One region of the Streptomyces sp. NPDC001292 genome, then DNA from elsewhere that is predicted to be linked to it. Evidence: riboswitches for the same ligand, from Rfam matches in the RefSeq annotation. Region 1 holds a riboswitch; the other holds the start of a gene.
The links. Region 1 has a riboswitch for ZMP and ZTP ahead of ACFY4A_RS13195 (bifunctional 5,10-methylenetetrahydrofolate dehydrogenase/5,10-methenyltetrahydrofolate cyclohydrolase). Riboswitches for the same ligand answer to the same signal wherever they lie in the genome.
Positions count from the first base shown of each region.

Region 2: another riboswitch for ZMP and ZTP. It lies ahead of ACFY4A_RS35575 (glycine hydroxymethyltransferase); the one in region 1 lies ahead of ACFY4A_RS13195 (bifunctional 5,10-methylenetetrahydrofolate dehydrogenase/5,10-methenyltetrahydrofolate cyclohydrolase).

Region 1 covers NZ_JBIAXG010000009.1:139,864-143,031, reverse strand. Annotated here, with positions in the region: gene ACFY4A_RS13205 (hypothetical protein) at 42-341, opposite strand; gene ACFY4A_RS13200 (nuclear transport factor 2 family protein) at 515-871, shown strand; ZMP/ZTP riboswitch at 1,113-1,198, shown strand; gene ACFY4A_RS13195 (bifunctional 5,10-methylenetetrahydrofolate dehydrogenase/5,10-methenyltetrahydrofolate cyclohydrolase) at 1,219-2,067, shown strand; gene ACFY4A_RS13190 (glycosyltransferase) at 2,264-3,168, shown strand, end outside.
Region 2 covers NZ_JBIAXG010000050.1:31,308-34,475, forward strand. Annotated here, with positions in the region: gene ACFY4A_RS35575 (glycine hydroxymethyltransferase) at 1-1,426, opposite strand, end outside; ZMP/ZTP riboswitch at 1,457-1,545, opposite strand; gene rocD (ornithine--oxo-acid transaminase) at 1,659-2,864, shown strand; gene ACFY4A_RS35585 (DMT family transporter) at 3,036-3,168, shown strand, end outside.

The DNA.
Region 1 (3,168 bases):
GACGGGCGGGCGAGGCGCCGGCGCCCGGCCAGCCGGACGGATCAGTGCTGGATGGCGGGAACCAGCCCGAAGACCGGCGAGACCAGGCCGGTGACCTGGTTCAGCCGGTTCACCCGGTTGAGATCGCGTACATGGTCGACCCCGGAGAGCTGTTCGGAGGCCGTGGCCAGTTCGGCCCGGTGCTCGGCCTGGACACCGGTCCCGGGGAGCGAGTCGAGCAGGCCGAGGGGCTGGAGGCCGCCGACGGACGGGGCGCCCGCGGCGCTCGCGGGCAGCGCGGTCGGGCCCGTGACCGAGACGGCGAGTCCGACGGCGGCGACGACGCGCCGAGTGCAGATCATGCCCTCGGCAACGCCGTCCGGGCCCGCCCGGACACGGGCTCGCGGCCGCGCTCACCCGTCGGGCGCAGCGCCCGGACCGCGTTTGCCGTGCCCGCCGGGGCGGAGGAGTCTCGAACTGTGAGGTCCGTCGCGGCCCGCTCCTTCCCGGGCCGCGGCCCTCGTAGGAGGTCATCATGTCCACCTCGGCAAGCCCCGCCTTCGACACCGACACACTCCGCCGCGGCATCGAAGGAGACACGGCGGACACGCTGCTGTCGCTCTACGCGGACGACGCGGAGATCCGCATCGTGGACCGCAACACCCAGCCCAGCAGCCCCAAGGTCCTGCACGGCCGGGACGAGATCGGCACGATGCTCCAGGACGTCTACGGCCGCGACATGACGCACCGCCTGGAGCAGTGCGTCGTGCAGGGCGACCATGCCGCGTACGTGGAGTCCTGCCAGTACGCGGACGGCGTCCGTGTCCTCGCGGAGTCCATGGTGTCGCTGCGCGACGGCAGGATCGCCGAACAGATACTGATCCAGGCATGAGACGAATAGGCAGGAAGGCCACCAGGTTCCAGGTCGGCTCCCGCCTGCCCTTGACCTTCTCGGCCCGCGCCGGCCTGGGCCGGTCCCGCTCGGCCCTGTCGCGCCTGCCGGGGCCGGCGTCCGCGGCGTCCCGCCTGGCGTCCGCCGCGCTGGTCCGGTCGCTGCGGCGGGCGGCGCGGCCTCGTCAAGGCCGCACGCAGCGCGCGGCCTTCGCCCCGGACCGGCCGTGTCGGTTAGGGTGAGACGGGACCGTGACTGGCGCTGAGGTGGAGCACCACCGGGGAGCGGTCCACGCAGAGTCGTGAGCCGCGCGCCTGGGCGATTCCCCGAACGCCCAGGAGTGGACCATGTCCCAGGCCCGTCCGATGGACGGCACCGCGCTCGCCCGCCGTGTCGTCGAGGAGACCGCCCAGAAGGCCGCCGCACTCACCGAACGCACCGGTACGGTGCCCTGTCTGGCGACCGTGCTGGTCGGTGAGGACCCCGCCTCCGTCACTTATGTGCGGATGAAGCAGAACCGCTGCCGCAAGGCCGGTATCGACTCCCGCCACGTGGCGCTGCCGGCCGCGACCACCACCGAGGAACTGTTCGGCACGCTGCGGTCGCTGTCCAAGGATCCCTCCGTGCACGGCATCCTGCTCCAGCACCCCGTCGGCGAGCACATCGACGAACGGGCCGCGTTCGAGGCGATCGCGCCCGAGAAGGACGTCGACGGGGTCACCTGTGCTTCGTTCGCGGCGATGAGCTTCGGCCTGCCGGGGTTCGTGTCCTGCACGCCCGGCGGCATCCTGCGGCTGCTCGACGAGTACGACGTCGAGCTCCGCGGCCGCCGCGCCGTCGTGGTGGGCCGCAGCGCGATCCTCGGCAAGCCCGTGGGGATGCTGCTGCTCGCGCGGGACGCGACGGTGACGTACTGCCACTCGCGGACTTCGGACCTGGCGGCCGCCGTGCGCGAGGCGGACATCGTGGTCGCCGCGGTGGGCCGGCCCCGGCTCATCCGCGGCGAGGACGTCAAGCCCGGCGCCGTCGTGATCGACGCGGGCTACAACCCGGGCAACGTCGGCGACGTCGACTTCGACTCCGCCGTGGAGCGGGCCTCGCTGATCACCCCGGTGCCCGGTGGTGTGGGCCCGATGACGATCGCGACGCTGCTGGAGCAGACCGTGACGGCCGCCGCCCGGCAGCTCGAGGTGTGACCGGCGCGTGGCGTGCGGTGCCCTCGCCGCCGGTCCCCGCCGCGTGCCACCGGTCCGCGCGGGGCCGACGTAGCGGCGGCCCGCTGCGGAACCGCGGCAGGGGCCGGAGCAGGGGTGAAGGCACCGACACCCCTCGGGTCGTTCACGGGCGGCGGGCGGCCGCGCGGCCATACTGACCGTCGTGCGCGTAGCGATCATGACGGCCGGATCCCGGGGCGACGTCGCTCCCTTCACCGGACTGGGGCACGGCCTGGCTCTCGCGGGTCACGAGGTCACCCTGGTCACGCACGGATGCTTCGAACCGCTGGTCGCGGGCTCGGGCCTCGGCTTCCACCCGCTGCCGGTGGACCCGCGGGCCGAGCTGGAGTCCTCGCGCGGGCGGGGGCTGCATCGCAGCGCGACCGGCGCGGGCAAGATGCTGCGGGCCGTGGGTCTTGTGCGGTCGGCCATCGCCCGGATGACGGACGACCTGATCGCGGCGGCCGAGAAGAGCGACCTACTGCTGCTCGCCGGCTCGCTGGGGCCGGTCGGGCACGCCATCGCCGAGGCGCTGAACCTGCCCAGCATGGGCGCCCATCTGCAACCGCTCTCCCCTACAAGGGAGTTCGCTCCTCCGCTGCTGGGCGGCGGACACTGGGGCGCGGCTGCGAACCGCCTCGCCGGGCACGGTGTGAACCTGGCCGTGGAGCGGGTCTTCTCGGCGGCCGTACCCGCCGTACGGAGCCGGCTGGGGCTGCCGCCCGCCCGCGCCGGCACCGGGCGGCGCATCCGCCGGGGGCAGCGCCTGCCGGTGTACCACGGCTTCAGCCCGCTCGTGGTGCCCAGGCCCCGCGACTGGCCCAGTGCGCTCCAGGTGTGCGGGTACTGGTGGCCGTACGACCGTTACACACAACTCCCGGACGAGCTGTGGGACTTCCTCGACGCAGGCCCTCCGCCGGTCTACGTGGGGCTGGGCAGCGCCACCGTGCCCGACCCCGAGCGGCTCAGCGACAGCATCGTGCGCGCGCTGCGCCGGGCCGGACTGCGCGGTGTGGTCCAGCGGGGTTGGGCGGGGCTGGAGGCGTCCGGCGAGGACATGCTGACCATCGGCGAGGTCCCGCA
Region 2 (3,168 bases), on a different contig from region 1:
GGAAGCCCGCCACGAGGTCCGTGGCCCGGTGGGAGATCTCGTCCGCGATCTTCGGGTCGAGGACGTGCTGGGCCTTGGAGGGGGTGCCCTTGCCGGTGGTGCCGGGCTCGGTGGCCGTCAGGACGCGGTCGATCAGGCCGGCGACCTCGTCCATCTCGGCGGTGCCCAGACCGCGGGTGGTCAGCGCGGGGGTGCCGATGCGGACGCCGGATGTGTACCAGGCGCCGTTGGGGTCGGCCGGAATCGCGTTGCGGTTGGTGACGATGCCGGACTCGAGCAGGGCGGCCTCGGCCTGGCGGCCGGTGAGGCCGTAGGAGGAGGCGACGTCGATCAGGTTGAGGTGGTTGTCGGTACCGCCGGTGACGAGGGTGGCGCCGCGGCGCATCAGGCCCTCGGCGAGAGCGCGGGAGTTGTCGACGATGCGCTGGGCGTAGTCCTGGAAGGAGGGCTGCCGGGCCTCGGCCAGGGCGACCGCCTTGGCGGCCATGACGTGCGGGAGGGGGCCGCCGAGGACCATCGGGCAGCCCCGGTCGACCTGGTCCTTGAGGGAGTCGTCGCACAGGACCATGCCGCCGCGCGGGCCGCGCAGAGACTTGTGGGTGGTGGTGGTGACGATCTGGGCGTGCGGGACCGGGTCGAAGTCGCCTGTGAGGACCTTGCCGGCGACCAGGCCCGCGAAGTGGGCCATGTCGACCATGAGCGTGGCGCCGACCTCGTCGGCGATCTCGCGCATGATCCGGAAGTTCACCAGGCGCGGGTAGGCGGAGTAGCCGGCGACGATGATCAGCGGCTTGAACTCGCGGGCGGAAGCACGCAGGGCCTCGTAGTCGAGGAGGCCGGTGGCCGAGTCGGTGCCGTAGGAGCGCTGGTCGAACATCTTGCCGGAGATGTTCGGGCGGAAGCCGTGGGTGAGGTGCCCGCCGGCGTCCAGGGACATGCCGAGCATGCGCTGGTTGCCGAAGGCCTGGCGCAGTTGGGCCCAGTCCGCCTCGGAGAGGTCGTTGACCTGGCGGACCCCGGCCTTCTCCAGGGCGGGGGCCTCCACGCGCTGGGCGAGGACGGCCCAGAAGGCGACCAGGTTGGCGTCGATGCCGGAGTGCGGCTGGACGTAGGCGTGGCGGGCGCCGAAGAGTTCCTTGGCGTGCTCGGCGGCCAGCGACTCGACGGTGTCGACGTTGCGGCAGCCGGCGTAGAAGCGGCGGCCGACGGTGCCCTCGGCGTACTTGTCGCTGAACCAGTTGCCCATGGCCAGCAGGGTGGCCGGGGAGGCGTAGTTCTCGGAGGCGATCAGCTTGAGCATCTCGCGCTGGTCGGCGACCTCCTGGCCGATGGCGTCGGCCACGCGCGGCTCGACGGCGCGGATCACGTCGAGGGCGGCACGGAAGGCGGTGGACTCGTTGGACAGGGGCGCGGTGTTCTCAGGCATCGGGACCTCCGGACGTGGCATCGGCGTTCACGTTACGGCCCAGGCGCACGGCACACTTACCGCTCGGGCCGCTCCCCGATGGTCGGTCCCATCCCAGCGCGCCAGTCACGGCCCTCCGTCAGCCTACCGGGCGCACCCTACGGCGCAGTTCCCGCGTCCACCATGCGAGCGAGGATAGGAAGGAGGAAAACCTCCCCTCCCCGGGAGGCGACCTTCGTCCTCGGGAGCCGCCGTGACCGCCACGGAAGACCTCATCGCCGCAGCCGACGCCCACAGCGCACACACCTACCACCCGCTGCCCGTGGTGATCGCCACGGCGGAGGGCGCGTGGATGACGGACGTGGAGGGCCGCCGGTACCTCGATCTGCTGGCCGGTTACTCGGCGCTGAACTTCGGGCACCGCAACCGGCGGCTGATCGAGGCGGCCAAGGCGCAGATGGAGCGCGTGACACTGACTTCGCGGGCCTTCCACCACGACCGGTTCGCGGCGTTCTGCGAACAGCTGGCGGAGCTGTGCGGCATGGAGTCGGTGCTGCCGATGAACACGGGCGCGGAGGCGGTGGAGACGGCCGTGAAAACGGCCCGGAAGTGGGGCTACCGAATCAAGGGCGTGCCCGCGGAGATGGCGAAGATCGTGGTCGCGGGCAACAACTTCCACGGCCGTACGACGACGATCATCAGCTTCTCCACCGACCCGGAGGCCAGGGCGGACTTCGGACCGTACACGCCGGGCTTCGCGATCGTGCCGTACGGGGACCTGACGGCGATGCGGTCGGCGATGACGGAGAACACGGTCGCCGTGCTGCTCGAGCCGATCCAGGGCGAGGCGGGGGTCCTGGTGCCGCCGGCCGGTTATCTGCCGGCGGTGCGGGAGCTGACACGGCAGCGGAACGTGCTGTTCATCGCCGACGAGGTCCAGTCGGGGCTCGGGCGCACGGGCCGTACCTTCGCGTGCGAGCACGAGGGGGTGGTGCCGGATGTGTACGTGCTCGGGAAGGCGCTGGGCGGCGGGATCGTGCCGGTGTCGGCGGTGGTGTCCTCGCGGGAGGTGCTCGGCGTGTTCCGGCCGGGCGAGCACGGGTCGACGTTCGGCGGGAACCCGCTGGCGTGCGCGGTGGCGCTGGAGGTGATCGCCATGCTGCGCTCGGGCGAGTTCCAGGCGCGGGCCGCGGAGCTGGGCGAGCATCTGCACCGCGAGCTGGGGCAGCTGGCCGGCACGGGCCGGGTGCGGACGGTGCGCGGACGCGGGCTGTGGGCGGGCATGGACGTGGACCGGGCACTGGGGACCGGGCGGGAGATCGCCCGGAGGCTGATGGACCGGGGCGTCCTGGTGAAGAACACCCACGCCTCGACGATCCGGATCGCCCCGCCGCTGGTGATCGGCAAGGAGGATCTGGACTGGGGTCTGACCCAACTGCGGGCGGTGCTCGGCGCGTAGCGGGATGACGCGGCGCCTGTCCGGGGGGCGGAGAGCACCAGGACTCCAACGAGCACCGGGGCTTCCCCGAGTACCGCGGGAGGAGCCGGGCAGGAGCGTGTGCGGGCGGGCGTCCGGATCGGGCGACGCGCGGATCCACCGCTCCCCTAAAGTCGCCTCGTGCTCTTGGGAATGGTGTGCGCGCTCGGTGCGGCGGTGTGTTTCGGCACGGCGACGGTGCTCCAGGCCATCGCCGCACGCGCCGCGACGGACAGCGGCGGGGGCGGGGACGCGGCACTGCTGCTGCGGGCGGTACGGCAGTGGC